One region of the Modestobacter lacusdianchii genome, then DNA from elsewhere that is predicted to be linked to it. Evidence: riboswitches for the same ligand, from Rfam matches in the RefSeq annotation. Region 1 holds a riboswitch; each other region holds the start of a gene.
The links. Region 1 has a riboswitch for cyclic di-AMP ahead of ACJTNH_RS14980 (C40 family peptidase). Riboswitches for the same ligand answer to the same signal wherever they lie in the genome.
Positions count from the first base shown of each region.

Region 2: it holds a riboswitch for cyclic di-AMP, as region 1 does, so the genes downstream of both, ACJTNH_RS11215 (C40 family peptidase) here and ACJTNH_RS14980 (C40 family peptidase) in region 1, are expected to answer to the same signal.
Region 3: it holds a riboswitch for cyclic di-AMP, as region 1 does, so the genes downstream of both, ACJTNH_RS11240 (peptidoglycan DD-metalloendopeptidase family protein) here and ACJTNH_RS14980 (C40 family peptidase) in region 1, are expected to answer to the same signal.
Region 4: it holds a riboswitch for cyclic di-AMP, as region 1 does, so the genes downstream of both, ACJTNH_RS18360 (transglycosylase family protein) here and ACJTNH_RS14980 (C40 family peptidase) in region 1, are expected to answer to the same signal.

Region 1 covers NZ_JBJJTJ010000021.1:38,521-42,706, reverse strand. Annotated here, with positions in the region: gene ACJTNH_RS14990 (helix-turn-helix domain-containing protein) at 1-826, shown strand, start outside; gene ACJTNH_RS14985 (HesB/IscA family protein) at 1,026-1,310, shown strand; cyclic di-AMP (ydaO/yuaA leader) riboswitch at 1,699-1,802, shown strand; gene ACJTNH_RS14980 (C40 family peptidase) at 1,836-2,357, shown strand; gene ACJTNH_RS14975 (PKD domain-containing protein) at 2,438-3,070, opposite strand; gene ACJTNH_RS14970 (hypothetical protein) at 3,206-3,739, opposite strand; gene ACJTNH_RS14965 (ROK family protein) at 3,880-4,186, opposite strand, start outside.
Region 2 covers NZ_JBJJTJ010000012.1:101,559-105,744, reverse strand. Annotated here, with positions in the region: gene ACJTNH_RS11225 (M56 family metallopeptidase) at 26-967, opposite strand; gene ACJTNH_RS11220 (BlaI/MecI/CopY family transcriptional regulator) at 964-1,326, opposite strand; cyclic di-AMP (ydaO/yuaA leader) riboswitch at 1,592-1,743, shown strand; gene ACJTNH_RS11215 (C40 family peptidase) at 1,833-2,813, shown strand; gene ACJTNH_RS11210 (DUF305 domain-containing protein) at 3,466-4,071, shown strand.
Region 3 covers NZ_JBJJTJ010000012.1:107,712-111,897, forward strand. Annotated here, with positions in the region: gene ACJTNH_RS11235 (TVP38/TMEM64 family protein) at 1-370, shown strand, start outside; gene ACJTNH_RS11240 (peptidoglycan DD-metalloendopeptidase family protein) at 450-1,739, opposite strand; cyclic di-AMP (ydaO/yuaA leader) riboswitch at 1,751-1,905, opposite strand; gene ACJTNH_RS11245 (hypothetical protein) at 2,052-2,486, opposite strand; gene ACJTNH_RS11250 (LysM peptidoglycan-binding domain-containing protein) at 2,512-4,186, opposite strand, start outside.
Region 4 covers NZ_JBJJTJ010000034.1:26,219-30,404, reverse strand. Annotated here, with positions in the region: gene treY (malto-oligosyltrehalose synthase) at 1-2,258, shown strand, start outside; cyclic di-AMP (ydaO/yuaA leader) riboswitch at 2,548-2,719, shown strand; gene ACJTNH_RS18360 (transglycosylase family protein) at 2,721-3,278, shown strand; gene ACJTNH_RS18355 (ABC transporter permease) at 3,330-4,186, opposite strand, start outside.

The sequences.
Region 1 (4,186 bases):
GCGGATGCACCTGTTCCCCCTCGGCCGGGCGGCGGTCTTCACCACCGATGCCTCGGCGTTCCGCCTGACCCGCACACCGCGCCACGTGCGCCGGGAGAGCCCGGCGGTCGTCGCGCTGGCCTTCCAGGCCCAGGGCTGCGGCGAGTTCAGCCAGCTCGGGCACGAGCAGCTGGTCCGGGGCAGCGACCTGATGCTGGTCGACCTCACCGCGCCGTACTCGTTCGGCTGCTCGGTGGGCGGCGGCTCGCGGTCGTTCCAGGTCCGGTACGAGCAGCTCGCCCTGCCGGTGGACGTCGTCCGGCGCGCGTCACCACGGTTGCGGGCCAGCCGGCTGCACGGCCTGGTCCGCGCCCACCTGGAACAGGTCTGCGCCCGCGTCGGAGACCTGTCGGGCGACCCCGGCGCCGCCGCCCTCGGGACGGCGACGGTCGAGCTGCTGCGGGCGCTGATCGTGTCGGCCGCCGGCGATGCCCGGCTCAGCGGTGCGGTGGGCGAGGAGACGCTGCTGACCCGGGTGCGGGCGCACATCGGCCAGCACCTGACCGACCCGCAGCTGACGCCGGAGTCGATCGCCGGCGCGCACGCGGTGTCGGTGCGCCACCTCTACCGGGTGTTCAGCGACGCCGGCCTGAGCCTGGAGCAGGAGGTGATCGGGCAGCGCCTGGAGCTGGCCCGCGCCCAGCTGGCGTCGCCCGCCGGCCGTCGCCGGTCGATCGCCGCGGTCGCGCGCGCCACGGGCTTCGTCGACCCCAGCCACTTCGGCCGGCGGTTCAAGCGGGCCTACGGCGTCACCCCACGGGAGTGGCAGCAGCACCTCCGGCGCTGAACCGGGCCGGCACGGGCGACGAGCACCGGGCCGCCGCGAGTGCTGCGACCTCGTGACGATCTCCGCCCACGCTTGACCCACTCGCGCCGCCTTCGGGAGGTTGGAGGGGCGAGGTACCACCCCTGACCGGCCGCCGCGCGGCCCGACGACGCGCTGCGCGCGGCCGGTCGGGGCACCCCGACACGAGAGGAACCTCCCCATGCTCACGTTGACCCCGCAGGCGGCCACCGCGATCCGCGGCATCCTCGACCAGACCGAGCTGCCCGACCAGGGCGGGTTGCGCATCGCCGACGACCCGAGCGGCGAGTCCCTGGCGCTGGGCCTGGCCGCGGTGCCGGCCGAGGACGACCAGGTCGTCGACCAGGACGGCGTCCGGGTGTTCCTGGACCCGAAGGCCGCGACGCTGCTCGGCGACAAGACCCTCGACGCCGTCCCGGACCCGTCCGGCAAGGTGCAGTTCGGGATCACCGACTCCCCCGGCTGACCACCCGCACGACTCCCACGACCGCCCCGTACCGGCCCTGCCGGTGCGGGGCGGTCGTCGTCCCGGGCGAGCATCCAGCGGTCATCACCCGCTCACGCACCGTTCAGGCACGCGCGTCGCGCGGCAGATCGCCAGGCCGCTGACCCCCGGGACGACACGCCGGAGGGCCCGCGAGCGCCGATCACGGCACCGCAGGTCGGCTCCGGCGAGTCGTGTCGCGGGCGGCAACGGGCGGTCTCGTTTCGGGCCTCGCAGGGCCCGATCCGGCCCCCAGCGGGCGACCGGGAGCCCGCTTACGGTCGTCCCGCCCGACGGGTTCGAGCCGTCACCGCTCCTGGTGACAGCCCGGCGGGCACCGCCGAACCGGGCGGCCGCCACGACACGGCGGCCGTGAGCCCGGGCCGGGGACCCATCGCAGTTCTGGGGTGAAGCGCGGGCCAGCACGGTCGCGCCGGGCGAGTTCCCCGCCCGAACCCGTCAGCTAACTCGGTAGGCGGTCGAGGAGAACCAGGAGAAACGTCGTCCATGACGACCATGCACAGCTCGTCCCGCCGTTCCCCCCGAGCCGGACGGCGGGCGTTGATCGCCCTGTTCGCCGGCGCCGGAGTCGTGCTCACCCCGCTGACCGCGCAGGCCTCGGCCGGCGGCAGCGCGCCGCCGGTGGCCGCTCCGGTGGCCCCCGTCGTGGCCCCGAACGTCGCGGCCCAGGTGGCCGTCGACACCGCGCTCGCCCAGCAGGGCAAGCCGTACGTGTGGGCCGGCGCCGGCCCGAACTCCTACGACTGCTCGGGCCTGACCCAGTACGCCTTCGCGGCGGCCGGCGTCTCGCTGCCGCACTCGTCGCGGATGCAGTCGACGATGGGCACGCCCGTCGACCGCGCCGCCCTGCAGCCCGGTGACCTGGTGTTCTTCTACCACCCGGTCGGTCACGTGGGCATCTACATCGGCAACGGCCAGATGGTGCACGCACCGACCAGCGGCGACGTCGTCAAGATCGCGAACGTCGACCAGATGTGGGGCTACCACTCCGCCCGCCGGCTGGTCTGACACCCGGAGGGCGGAGATGGCCATCTCCGCCCTCGTAGGACCGCTGGTGTCCCGGTTGCGGCCGGGGCACCAGCGGGGCCTCACCAGCGGTAGGTGCAGCTTCCGCTGGCGGTCTGGCCGGTCGCGTCGGTGACGACGGCGGTGACCTCGAAGCTGCCCTCGGCCGCGTACGTGTGCGAGAAGACGGCGGACAGGTGCTGGTCGTCGTGGGTGTAGACGTCGCCGTCGCCGTAGTCGATGGTCACCGAGTACGGCGCGGTGGCGGTGACGTCGTGGCCGAACAGCGGCGAGGCACCGAACCCGCCGGGGCAGGTGATCGCCAGCGTCGGCGCGGCCGCCACCGGAGCGGCCTGCTGCGCCTGCGGGGTGGCCGGGGCGGCGTCCAGCGCGGTGTCGGCCACCGCACCCGGGCTGCCGGCCGAGAGGACGACGGCGGCGCCCAGGGTCACCGCACCGACACCCAGCACGACCGCGCCGGCCGGCCGGCCGACGACCTGCAGGCGGGGGGCCTGGCCGCGCACCAGCGCGACCGCGCCGACGGCGGCGAGGACCACGCCGAGCACGCCGACCGCTGTGGGCAGCCCGCCGGCGACCGCGACCAGGACGACCAGCAGCGACAGGAGCGTGCCCGCGCAGACCAGCGTGCGGTCGTGCGCCGGCGCACCGGTGGGCGCCGTGCCGGTGGGTGCCGTGCCGGTGGGTGTCTGGGCCACGCCGCTCCTCTGCTCGAGCGCCCGGTGGCGCTGCTCAGGGGAGACTGCCGACCAGTGGACCGGCGGCGGGTCAGGCCGGCGGTGTCGCGCGACGCCTGCGTCGGACGGGTGCACGAGTGACTCGCGGGACGACGGTCAGGCGGCCAGCGCGACGGGGGCGGACGCTCCCCAGCCGGGCGGGAAGGCGCGGGCGCGGGCACCACCGCGGGCGACGAGGAACGGGCGGGCCAGCCGCTCCTTCTCGATCTGGTCCCAGGCGGCCAGCAGCTCGGAGACCCAGCGGGCCAGGGTGAGCGCGCCACTGGCGAGCGGGTCGCCGGCGGTGACCCGGGTCGGGCGCAGGGCCATCCGCGGCCAGCGCGGGGCGACCAGGCTGCGGCGGGACGACGGCAGGGCGGCCAGGTGCGCGGCGAAGGCGGCGTCCAGCGCGCTGGTCTCGGCGACGATCGCCATCGCGAGGGCACCGACGTCGGCACCGCGGCCGAACCGCGCAGCAGCCTCCTCGGTGGTGACCAGCACCCGGCCGGTCAGCAGCGGAGAGATCCGCGGGTCGTCGGCGGGGAGCACCCAGGCGCCGGCCATCGTCGACTCCAGGCCGTCACCGACGCTGACGTGCCAGCCCACGACCCGGTCCTCGACCGGCTGGTCGATCACGACGATCCCGCGCATGTCGCACTCCTCGTTCCCCGATGACCACGTTCCCCGGTGATCACTCGGGTGCAGACTGGAGCACAGCGAGTCGCGAAACGCGCACGGCGCGTGCCCGTTGCCGAGTCGTCACACCACCCGGCACAGCAGTCACACCCGGCTCAGCGAGCCCCCGCCCGGGCGGCCAGCTGTTCCGGGGAGAACGCCAGGTCGAGGGCCTCCCGGCCGGCGCCGAGCAGGGCGGCCTGCTGACCGACCCGGCTCACCACGATCTCCAGGCCATCGGTGATCATCGGCGGGCACTGCGCGTAGATCGCCGAGCGGACGCCGGCGACGAAGGCCTCGGCGCTGCTCAGGTGCCCGCCGATGACCAGCCGCTGCGGGTTGAAGAAGTTGAGGATCGTCGACAGCACCGTGCCGGTGCTGCCTCCCGCCTCGCGCAGCAGCTGGGTGGTCAGCGGGTGCGCG
Region 2 (4,186 bases), on a different contig from region 1:
GACTCAGTACTCGGGGAACCGCTGATCAGGTGACCGCGCACAGCACGATGTTGACACCCAGCCACGTGGTCGCTGCGGGCAGCAGGAGAGCTCCGGACGCCATCGCCAGAGCCCCCGGCCAGCGAAGAAGACGGCGCATGCGCCGGTCACCGGACCCTCCGAGCCGACTGATCCGCAGTTCGGTGAGCCGGGAAGCCATGGCCAACCCGAAGGGAAGAACCGGCTGCCCGGTCATCTTGCGCAGTGCGACCTGCACGGCCTCGGGCCCGCACCGCTGAGCCGCCTGCGCATCGGCGGCCAGTTCCACCAGGTCCCGAGTCGCGGCTGGCGCCGCGCGCAGCAGAGGACACCACGGAAGCGCAGCAGCCAACGTCTCAGCAACCGTGACGAGAGCATGGTGGTGTCCGCGCAGGTGAGCCCGCTCGTGCTCCAGTGTCGCCGTCACCGCCTCGGGAGGCAGCTGTGCCCGTAAGCCATCGGAGGCGATGATCACTCCAGGTCGGCCGCCGATGGACATGGCCATCGCGCGCTGGTCAGGAACCCACAGTGGCTCGCCTGATGAGGAGCTGAGGGCCAGGAGACGTAGCCGCTCGACGTGCGGGGCGTGCCGCCTCACCGACCTCGCACGACTCACGACGGCCTTGCCGAGCCGCACGACGATGGTCGCGGCCATGATCAGGCTGACTCCGGCGACAGTCTGCTGCCAGGCGGGCACGGTGCCCGTGGTGACCGCTGTCCAGCACCCCCCCACGAGCTGGAACAGCCCACTGGCCTCGTGTTGGTCCATCGGCAGGGCGAGCAGGCCGATCATGGCCAGGCCTGAGGCCACGAGCCCCACCGTCAGGAGTGACCAGCCCACCAACAGGATGGTCGGATCGACCCGCCGATCGGCGAGCCACAGCAATGGGCGGTGCCCGTGCGCGCCCAGAGCCGTACCCGCCAGCAGGACGGCGATCATGCCGATCACGAGGACGCGGCTCGCCGTGCGAGCGCCTCACGCAGCACAGAAGACTCTTCGTCGGTGGCTGTCTCGGCGAAGTGCAGCAGCACCGACCGCGGGTCCTCCGATGCGTCCAGGATCTCCCTGAGCGAGGCGGCCGCCGCCCCTTGGCGGGTCACGGTCGGGCGGTAGCTGAACGCACGGCCCACCGGCTCCCGGTCGAGAAGTCCCTTGCGCAAGAGGTTCCCCAGCACGGTCATCACGGTCGTGTAGGCCAGATTCCGTTGCGGGGGCATCCGCTCGAGGACCTCGCGCACGGTCAGCGGCGAGTCGCTGGACCACAAGACGTCCATCACGGCGGCTTCGAGCTTGCCCAGCCGGGGCATGGCCGCTCCTCTGCTTGCTGCGTCGACACGGGCGTGTGCCCCACGCCGGGCCGGCGGCCTGGCTCAGTTCGTACAACCGGACCAATCGTATGGGCCGCACCAGACGGACATACCGGCATCTGACGCTTTCGGGTGCCCGATCGAACCTCAGTGGTCACTCCAGTACCAACTACTCAACACGCATAGGAGGACGTGGTGGCGGAGTTGCCCCGGCCCTACTTTGAGCGGCGCCGGGAAGAGTTGTCGTCGCCCATGGGGCGGCCTTGACCCGGCGCCGCCGAACCTCGGGCAACAGCCGAGGACCGGGGACCCACCGCAGTCCTGGGGTCAATCGCGTCCGCCCACGTGGGCGGACGCGACGGGCGACTTCCCGCCCGAACCCGTCAGCTAACTCGGTAGGCGGCCATGGAAGACAGGAGCCGCCACCCGTGGCGACACTTCGTGCCGGAAGCACCCGTCGAGCAGTGACCGCCCGCCCTGGACGGCGACCCCTCACCCGTCTCACGGTGTTGGCGCTGCTGGGTGCGGCCAGCATGGGCCTGACTCCGGGCAGCGCCATCGCCGCGCCGGATGAGGCGACCACCGGCCAGCAGGCCGCCCAGCTCGCGGCCGAGAGAGGTCATGAGCTGGAAGTCCTCACCGAGGACTTCAACGAGGCCCGGGAGATCCTCGCCCAGCAGCAGGCCGCCGCGGCTGGCGCCGCCGCCCAGCTGGCGGAGGCTGATGCCCAGCTTGCCGCCCTGGAAGACCAGATCGCCACTGTCGCGCAGACCGCGTTCACCGGTGACGCCCTGGGGTCCCTGCAGGCGTTCATGACCAGCGGGTCTGCGGACGAGTTCCTCGAACGGGTCGCCACCCTGGAGTCTGTCGCCGGATATCACAACGACGTCCTCGAGCGTGTGGCTGCGGCACGCGCAGCTGCGGAGAGCGCAGGCGCTGCGGCGGCGGAGGCCACGGCCGAGGCCGAGGCCCAGTTGCGATCGGTCGAGGCGCAGCAGGAGCAACTGCAGACCGAGATCGAGGGCTACAAGGCCCAGTACGCCACCCTCACTGCTGAGCAGCAGCAGGAGGCCGATGTCGCCCACGGAGGGCAGTCGCTGCAGGCGCCTCCGGCAGGTTCGGTGGATGCGGGCAGTGACGCCGCTCAGGTGGTGATCGACACGGCGCTTGCGCAGGTGGGCGACCCGTACGTGTGGGCCGCCGGCGGGCCGGACGCCTTCGACTGCTCAGGGCTGACCCAGTACGCCTTTGCCGCCGCCGGCATCTCCCTGCCGCACTCCAGCAAGATCCAGGCGTCCATGGGGCGTGCGGTCTCCCGTGCGGAGCTGCAGCCTGGCGATCTCGTCTACTACTACAGCCCGATCAGCCACATCGGCATCTACATCGGTGGCGGGCAGATGGTCCACGCCACGACGTTCGGCGAGCCGGTCAGCGTCGGCAGCGTGGACATGTCCGGCTACGCCGGAGCCCGCCGCATCCTCCCCTGACGAGCCGGCCCGCGGGGCCCGGATGTCCCGGGTCGCCCGTGGGTCGAGTCGGCGGCCACGCTCAGTACTACAGGGCGTAGTAGTGTCTGGGGAGGCGCGCGAGAAGGGGGGGACGATGCGTTCGGTTCGCATGCTGGCGATGCTCGTCCTCGCTGCCGTGTTCTCCATGCACGGGCTGCAGTGCGTGAGCGCAGACGTAGGCGGCACCCACACCGGCACCCACACCGACATGGCTCACATGAGAGCTGCGCCGGCTGGTGCGGGGGGAGAAGTGACGGTGGTCGCAGCCTCGGTCGTGACCACCGTTTCCGCTGACGCCCTGACAGGGGGGAAGGTCGCGCCAGGAGCCAAGGCTTCCAGCCACCCCGCACCGGTCCACAGCGGCGCTCATGCTCTGGCGGTGTGCCTGGGGATCCTGCTCGCCGGACTGGCCTTCCTGGCCGCCGTACTCCTGATCCGGAGAACTCCACCCGGTGGCCGAGGAGCGGGCCTGGTCCGGGCCAGATCGTGGTGGGACTCCATCCAGCTCCCCAGACCGCCGGACCTCGCTTCTCTCTGTCTCCTGCGGATCTAGGCCGAATCGCCGACCCGGCGCGCTCCCGCGTGCATCGGGTCAGTCGTTCACACCCAGATCTCATCCACAGGAGAAGCAATGACCCGCACCGCCCTTGGCCTTACCCGCCTCACCGGAGGGCTCATCGCCGGCGTGATCGTCCTCGCCGGTTGTTCCAACGGCTCGGATGACAACAGCGCTGCCAGCTCGAGCTCGGCGAGTGTGTCGGCTGAGTTCAACGAAGCCGACGTCGAGTTCGTCCAGGGCATGATCCCGCACCACGAGGGTGCCCTGGAGATGGCGCAGCTGGCCGACGGACGCGCTCAGGACCCCCGGGTCCTGCAGCTCGCCAGCAGGATCGAAGCCGCTCAAGACCCCGAGATCCAGACCATGACCGGCTGGCTGGAAGACTGGGGACAGTCTGAGTCCGATGACATGGACGGCATGGACCACGGCTCAGGAGACATGGGCGGCATGGACATGAACATGGACATGTCGGGGCTGGAGACCGCCTCCGGCGCCGACTTCGACCGGATGTTCCTGGAGATGATGACCGAGCACCACCAGGGAGCGGTTGACATGGCCAAGACCGAGATGGTTGATGGTCAGAACATCGACGCAATCGCCCTGGCTCAGGAGATCGCCAGCTCTCAGGCCGCCGAGATCGAGGAGATGCAGGCGCTGCTCGCTGAGCTTGGGAGCTGACGGATCGATCCGGTGGCGGCTCGGTACACAGCTGGGCCGCCACCGGTCCGCCTCATCGGCCGCAGCGCCCGCCGGTCCACGGTGCGGAGGCTGCGCCTCTGCGTCGTCGATTCCG
Region 3 (4,186 bases), on a different contig from region 1:
CGTTCAAAGAGCCTTCCGGCAACGCCTCAACCGGGTCGACGAGGTGCTGAGCCGTCACGGCGTGCTGGCGGTGCTGACGGCTCGCATGCTGCCTGCGCCACCCTTCGCGGTGGTCAGTTATGCCGCCGGCGTCAGCGGGATCGCGCTGGTCCACTTCGCGGTCGGGACGGCTGTTGGCGTCATTCCTGGGTCCGTGCTGTACGTCAGCCTCGGAGCCGCGGCAGGCAGTGCCGACGGCTGGTGGGCTGGACTGCAGGACCGGCCGTGGCTGGCCAGCCTGGCGGGACTCGTCGCCGTGGCCCTCCTCGCGCTCTGGTGGCTGCGCCGTGGGCGGCACAGCCACCAGAGCCATGAGGAACCGGAGACCTGAGGTCGCGCAACGACGGTTCAGCGGCCGCGGCCGCCGAGATCTGGCCTCGACGAGGCGGAAGAGTGGCCGAACCCGGCTGTCAGCCGCAGCTGCCGCCCAGAGGGAGGCCGCGCTGGCTCAGCCACGGGATCGGGTTGGTGCGGTTCTGGTAGAGCCCACCTTGGTGCACTTCGAAGTGGAGGTGCGGACCCGTGGACTGTCCCGTGTTGCCCACCTCGGCGATCTGATCGCCCGCCGACACCTGCTGTCCGGCGGCCACCGAGTAGCTGTTGATGTGGCCGTACACGGTGATGGAGCCGTCAGCGTGCTGCAGGTAGACAGCCAGGCCGAAGCCGGACGCGGGCCCCGCCTGCAGGACCACACCACCCTCCGGCGCGTAGATCGGGGTGCCGATCGGAGCAGCGATGTCCACGCCGTAGTGCATGGTTCCCCAACGGGAGCCGTAGCACGAGGTCACCCGGCCGGTCGTCGGTATGCCGGTGCTCGTGCCGGCGGAGGTCCGCTCGCTTCCGCGGGAGGCCGCTTGTTCGCCCCGTTCGGCCGCTGCGACTGCGGGTTCGCCGGCGTCTGCCTGCTCGGCAGCTGCTGAGGTGGCCGTTTCGCGGGCGAGGGTGGCCACTCGCTCCCGGGCCTGCTGGAGTTGCTGCTCCAGCGCGGCCCTCTCGCCTACGGCGGCGTCGTAGGTCCGCTGGGCGGTGGCGAGTTCGTCCTTGGCGACCCGCTCGGCCTCCGCGGCGGCCTGAGCGGCCGCGTCGCGCGCATCCACGGCCGCCTTGGCGGCCTCGGTCGCTGCCTGCTGCTGGACCTCGACGACCTCGAACTCCTCGAGCTGCTCGGCCCGGGCATCCCCGAGGTACTCCAAGGTCGCGGCCCGGTCGAGCACTTCCTCGGGGCTTGCTGCACCGAAGAACGCCGAGGCAGCGCCATAGGCGTCAGCACCCATGTAGCTCTGCCGGCCCACAGCCGCGACGTCGGTGCGTGCCTGGTCGACCGCAGCCTGTGCGGCATGCAGCTCCGCAACCCGGGTATCGGCCAGCTGCCGGGCGACGGACAGTTCGGCCTGGGCGACCAGGCTCTGGTCGGCGACTGCCTCCGCTTCCACGGTGAGCCGCTGCAGGTTCTCCTCAGCTGCCGCCACGGACTCTTCGATGCCACGCAGCGCGGCATCGGCGGCGGCGAGCTCGGACTGGCTCGCTGTGGCAGCCGGTTCTGCGGGTGCGGCCTGGGCTGCGGGGCCCGCGAGGGCCAGCAGCAGTGCGGCGCTGGTGGCCAAGGCCGGTGCGAGCACCGCGGTGCGCCAGCGGGGGCGCTGCGGGTGAGCCGACTGCGGCTGTGCGAGGTGCCAGATGATGTCGTGCGATGTCGCCAACGCGACGGGCTCCGTTCTCCCTCACCGTCTACCGAGTTAGCTGACGGGTTCGGGCCGGAGACAGCCCTACTCGCGGCGGCACTGTGGCCAGGCGAGATTCACCCCAGGGGATCGATGGGTCCCCGGTCCGCCACCGCGAGCGGTGGTGGTTCGACGGGGTCCGGGCGAGGACCTCAGGACGAGGTCGTGGCTCACACGGACCGGATGGGACGGTACTACGACCTTGGATAGTTGTCACAGGTCGGTAACAGTGGCCAACTACTTCGGCCTGCCGCATCGCTGCTAGCTGCCATCTCTGTTCCAGGCCTGGGCTCAGGAGATGTCGAGCACCGGCAGCAGTTGGACTCTGGCATCGACCACAGCGGTGGCCTCGGCCAGCGCCTGGCGGGCTTCGTTGAGGCTGGTCGTCCTCGGGACCGACGGTTGCGGGGAACTCCGGCTCGTGACGGCGCGGGCAATCAGTGCTGACGTGGCCGGTGAGCACGTGCGGGCCGGTAGTCCTGCCGGTAGCTTGCGAACGGGAGAACCGACGCGCCAGCGGCGGGACGTGCGCGCCCCCGCGCGAGTCCCGACACCCGGCCGGTACGGTTGTTGCAGGCCGAATGCCGGGGTGTCGACGTCGCTGGTGCGGGCATGGATCGCGTCGACGATCTGCTGCTCGATCGCCGCCAGGACGTCGCCATCACTGGCCAGGACGTGCAGCCACCGGGTGCCGCTGGTCGCTGCTTCATCGACGCGGGTGGGCACTCATCTTGAGGCGCGGTCGAGAGCCTCAGGATGCCTTGTTGAGGTACTGCCGCCGGGCGCGGTTGATGGTCTCCGCCGTGCTCATGGGCAGGTCCATCTCATCCTCTCCCTCATGCACCTGCACGATGCGCGCTACGTACGTCTCGGCTTCGGCGCGGTTTCCCTGGTGGTAGCCGACTTCCATCGCGTCGAGCAGTACCTGTTCGTCGTCCGGTGCGACGAGCAGCGCGGTCGCCGAGCCAGTGCGCGCCGCAGCCAGGTCGCCGATGGCAAGCGCGACGGTGACGACCTGGTGGGCGACGTCGCAGATCGCGGCGCTGAGAGTGAAGTCGAGACCGTCCAACCACTCATAGCCTGTGGGACGTTGGGCGAACGGCGGCCCGGACACCAACTCCAAGGCGGCGAGCAAGTCGGGCAGACCGTCGTCGCCGCGTACCTCCGCGCGGGCACGCAGCTGACGGAACAGGTCAGCGTCGACGAGCACGTTGGTCAGTGTGTACCGGCCACGGTGACCAGAGCTGAGGTGCTTGTGCCCGGTGGCGGGGTCGACGCCGAGCCACCCACGCGCGCCGGCGGTGACCCGGTGCACGTACGCGCGGGCGCTGACCGGGTCTGTCTTGCCGCCGCGGGCCGGTTGCAAGGCAGTGGCGGCCTCGTCGGCGGTGGCGCCGTGCGGGCGGGTGGCGAGGTAGGCGACCGTCTCCTCGTAGCGGCGGCGCAGCCCGGACTTGGCCACAGCCGTCTCGTTGCCGTGGGCTCGCAGGGTGACCGGTCCGAGCAACGTCAGCCGCGGCCGGGTGCAGTCGGGTGACCACCAGTCAGCCAGATCGTGATCGAGCTGGGTGAGGTCGTTCTGGATGCGCCGGCGAAGTGCGGCAGGGACAGTCCGCGCCGTCGCCTGCGCAACGTCGCTGGTCGCCAACGGACCGGAGTGACTGGCAGTTGCCTCGAAGGGTGCTGCGGCAGCGGGCTGTTGGTGTGGCGCCGGCAACCGATCGAGGGCCGGTGGCGGGCTGGTTGCCGGAGGGGTCACGCTGTCGCGCAGTGCGCCGGCGGCGTCGGTGTGCACCTGCCATGGGCGGTCGCCGTCGGCGGCAGGGATGGGTTCGTCGCCGGAGTCGCGTTCGAAGGCCAGCAGCGCGGCGATGTCGCGCGCTTGCTGAACTGTCAGCTGCGGCGCCGGCAGGCGAAGATCCAGAGCGGGCACGAGAAGCAGTCCGTCCTCGGTGAGCGTGAGCAGCCACTCGCTTCTCCGCTGCACCGGCTCGGCGCCGAGCACCAGGGCCAGTGCTGTGCGCTGCTGTCGCGACTGCAGGGCAGCGGCGGCTTCGGCCAGTTCGCCGTCATCGCCGATGTCGTGCGGAGCGAGAACGACCTGGGGCATCCAGCCGTCGCCGGTTCCGGCCCGGAGCCGACCGTCCAGCACGTCCACGGTGCCGCTCTCACCGGATTCGTCCAGGCCGATGTGAGAACCGGACTCGACGGGGTGGACCCGGTGCGGCGCCAGGTCGACCAGTTCCCGACCGAAGCCGACAGTGGTGACGGTGAGCAGGTCTGACCAGCTGTTGACGGCCAGTTCGGCTGCCAGGTGCCGGGCGAAGTCATCCCGGCGGTCGACCGTCCCTGCCACGTGGACAGCGCCCATCCGCTCCAGGTCCAGCAGCCAGCGACCTCGGCTGTCGGAGCCGATGGTGACCAGC
Region 4 (4,186 bases), on a different contig from region 1:
CCGCCGACTTCACCCTGGACGACGCCGCGGCGGTGGCCGGGTACCTGGCCGACCTCGGCGTCACCCACGCCTACTCCTCGCCGCTGCTGCGCTCGGCGGCGGGGAGCACGCACGGGTACGACACCGTCGACCACGCCCACATCGACGAGCCGCGCGGGGGCCGGGCCGGGTTCGACCGGCTGGTCGCCGCGCTGCACGAGCACGGCCTGGGCCTGGTGCTGGACCTGGTGCCCAACCACATGGGCGTCAGCGACCCGGCCGAGTCGACCTGGTGGTGGGACCTGCTGCAGCACGGGCGGGAGTCCGCGCACGCCGACGCCTTCGACGTCGACTGGGACTTCGGTGGCGGCAAGGTGCGCATCCCGGTGCTGGGCAGCGCGGACGACGTGTCGGAGCTGGAGGTGGTCGACGGCGAGCTCCGGTACTACGACAACCGGTTCCCGATCGCCCCGGGCACCGAGGGCGGGCCGCCGCAGGAGGTGCACGCCCGGCAGCACTACGAGCTGGTCGACTGGCGGCGCGCCGACGACCAGCTCAACTACCGCCGGTTCTTCGCGATCAACACCCTCGCCGGGCTGCGGGTGGAGGACCCGGAGGTCTTCCGGGCCACCCACGCGCTGATCGTGGAGCTGGTCGAGAACGGCTCGGTCGACGCGCTGCGGATCGACCACCCGGACGGCCTCGCCGACCCCAAGGGCTACCTCGACGCCCTGGCCGAGGCCACCGGCGACCGGTGGACCGTGGTGGAGAAGATCCTCGAGCCCGGCGAGGAGCTGCCCGGGTCGTGGAAGACGGCCGGGACGACGGGGTACGACGCGCTCTCCGAGGTCGACGAGGTGCTGGTCGACCCGGCCGGCGAGGCGGCGATCACCGCCCTGGACACCGAGCTGGCCGGTGGGCAGGTCGACTACGCGCAGCTGGTGCACGACTGCAAGCGCGAGGTCACCGACGGCATGCTCGGCTCGGAGGTGGCCCGGCTGCAGCGCATCGTCGGCGAGCTGCCGGGCGTGCCGGCCGAGCAGGTGCGCGAGGGGCTGGCCGAGCTGCTGGCGAGCTTCCCCGTCTACCGCAGCTACCTGCCTGACGGCCGCGAGCACCTGGACGAGACGGTCGCGGCGGTCAAGCAGCGCCGCGCCGACCTGGCCGACGCCGTCGACGCGCTGCACCCGCTGCTCGGCTCGGCCGGCACCGAGCTGGCCACCCGCTTCGAGCAGACCTCCGGCCCGGTGATGGCCAAGGGCGTGGAGGACAGCGCCTACTACCGGTGGGCCCGGTTCGTCGCGCTCAACGAGGTGGGTGGCGACCCGGCGCGGTTCGGCACCACGGTCGCCGAGTTCCACGAGGCGCAGCAGCAGCGGGCCGAGCGCCGTCCGGCGTCGATGACGACGCTGTCGACGCACGACACCAAGCGCAGCGAGGACGTCCGGGCGCGGCTGGCGGTGCTCGCCGAGGTGCCCAGCGAGTGGGCCGGCCTGGTGCGCGGCTGGCTCGGCCGGCACCCGCTCGCCGACCGGCAGCTGGCCCACCTCGTGTGGCAGAACCTGGTCGGCGCCTGGCCGCTGTCCCGGGAGCGGGCGCACGCCTACGTGGAGAAGGCCGCCCGGGAGGCCGGCACCTCGACCACCTGGACCAACCCGGTGCAGGAGTTCGAGGACCAGCTGCACGCGCTGGTCGACGCGGCCTTCGACGACGCGACCACGCACGCCGAGATCGAGGCGTTCGTGCAGCGGGTCGCGCCCTTCGGGTACAGCAACTCGCTGAGCCAGAAGCTGCTGCAGCTGACCATCGCCGGTGTCCCGGACGTCTACCAGGGCACCGAGCTGTGGGACTTCTCGCTGGTCGACCCGGACAACCGCCGTCCGGTCGACTACGACCTGCGGCGCGAGCTGCTCAGCCGGCTCGACGAGGGCTGGGTCCCGCCGGTCGACGAGACGGGTGCGGCCAAGCTGCTGGTGGTCTCCCGCACGCTGCGGCACCGCCGCGACTCCCCCGAGGCGTACGCCGGCTACATGCCGGTCGAGGCGACCGGGCCGGCCGCCGACTCGGTGATCGCCTTCGACCGCGGCGGGGTGGTGACGGTGGCGACCCGCCGGCCGGTGCACCTGGCCGAGACCGGCTGGGGCGACACGACCGTCGGCTCGCGCACCGGTGCCTGGCGGGACCTGCTCACCGGCAACCGGGTCGTCTCCGACCGGGCCGGGGTCCGGCTGGCCGACCTGCTCACCCAGCTGCCGGTCGCGCTGCTCGTGCGGGACTGAGGAAGGACCCCCTTCCTCCCCACCCGTCGCAAGCTCAGGGCGGGCCGGGGAGGGGGCCGAGCGGCGGTCGGGCTCTTGGGTCCGGCCGCCGTTCGGCGTCCGGGGGCGGTGACGCTGAGTGGGTGGCGGCCCACGGGGAGCCGCCGAGCGTCCGGCCTGTCGCGACCGCTCCTGGGCGGACGCCCGACCGGCACCGGAGAGGACGAGCGGAACCGGACGGTCTCGCACACCATGGGTCGCGTGCCCGGGCCGGAATGGCCGGGTACGAGGCACCGGACCGCCCAACCCCGTCCGCCGGTCGCCTGACCCCGAGCATTCCAGGACGGGGGCGGGGGAACCACTCTCCACCGACGCGTCCGCGCGTCTCGGGGTGAAGCCGTGCCGTGCGCGCTGCACGACCGGCCGGGCATCGATCAGCCCGAACCCGACAGCTCACCTCGCAGGCGGTGATCGGAGGATCACTTGTCCCACACGAACACGTCCCGGACCCGTCGCCTGACCCGGGGCGGCGCCGTCCTGGCCGGCGCGACCGCGATCGGGATCGGCGTCCTCGCCGCGCCCGCCTCGGCCGCCGGGGAGCACGACTGGAGCGGCGTCGCCGACTGCGAGTCCAGCGGCAACTGGCAGATCAACACCGGCAACGGCTACTACGGCGGGCTGCAGTTCTACCAGCCCACCTGGGAGGGTTACGGCGGCCTCGAGTTCGCGCCGCGCGCCGACCTGGCCACCCCGGCCCAGCAGATCGCCGTCGCCGAGCGGGTGCTCGTCGGCCAGGGCATCGGCGCCTGGCCGGTGTGCGGGCAGTACCTGACCGGCGGCACCACGGCGGTCGCCGATCCGGCACCGGCCCCCGCACCGGCCCCGTCCGGGGGCAGCTACACGGTGCAGCCGGGTGACACCCTCGGCAGCATCGCCAGCGCGCAGGGCGTCGCCGGCGGCTGGCGGGCGCTCTACGCGGCCAACCAGGGCACCATCAGCGACCCGCACCTGATCTACGTCGGGCAGCAGCTGGCGCTCTGAGGCACGCCCCGCCCTCCCCACCGTGCGCGGTGGGGAGGGCGCGGGCCCGCGTCAGAACCTGATCGCGTCGATCACCTTGACCCGGACGGCGATCAGCGCGGGCACCAGCCCGGCCAGCGCCCCCACGGCCGTGGCGGCGAGCAGCCCCTCGACCGCGGCGGAGACCGGGAAGCCGGGGGCGTCGGCCAGCGGGACGCCACCGGCCAACCACCGCTCCAGCGGCAGGTTGCGCACGATCGCCACGGACACGGCCACCGCGGCCAGCCCGGCCAGGGCCGTGGCCACCACGCTCTCCAGCACGACCGCGGAGAAGACCCGCGCGGAGGTCGCCCCGAAGCTGCGCCGCACGCCGATCTCCCGGATCCGTTGCCGCACGGTGACCAGACCGATGTTCAGCACGCCCAGCCCACCCAGGAACAGCACCACCAGGCCGGCGGCGCGCACCGCGAGCCGGAGCTTCGCGATCGTGTCCTCCAGGTTCTCCGGGTCCTGCCGGTTGGCCTGCACCTCGGCGCCGGGCAGCAACCGGGCCAGGTCGGTCCGCACCGCGGCCACCACCGCGTCGGCCTGGTCGGAGGGCACCCACAGCTCCAGGGTGGGCGGTGACCAGAAGCCGACCCCGCCGGCCGACGCGGTGGCGTCCCCGGCGGAGGAGTCGATCCGGTAGGCGGCCGGGTAGCCCTCGTTCCAGGCGGCCACCCCGACGATCGTGGCGAGCACCGGCTGCGGGCCGCCGATGACCACGGTCGGGTGACCGCTCAGGTCGGTCACCCCGAGCAGCCCCAGGAAGTCCCGGTTGACCACCAGCGCCGGCGACAGGCTCTGCCGGTCACCCGCGCGCAACCAGCGGCCCTCCACCGGCTGGATGCGGTGCAGCGGCCCGTACGACGGCGACACCCGCCGGGTCT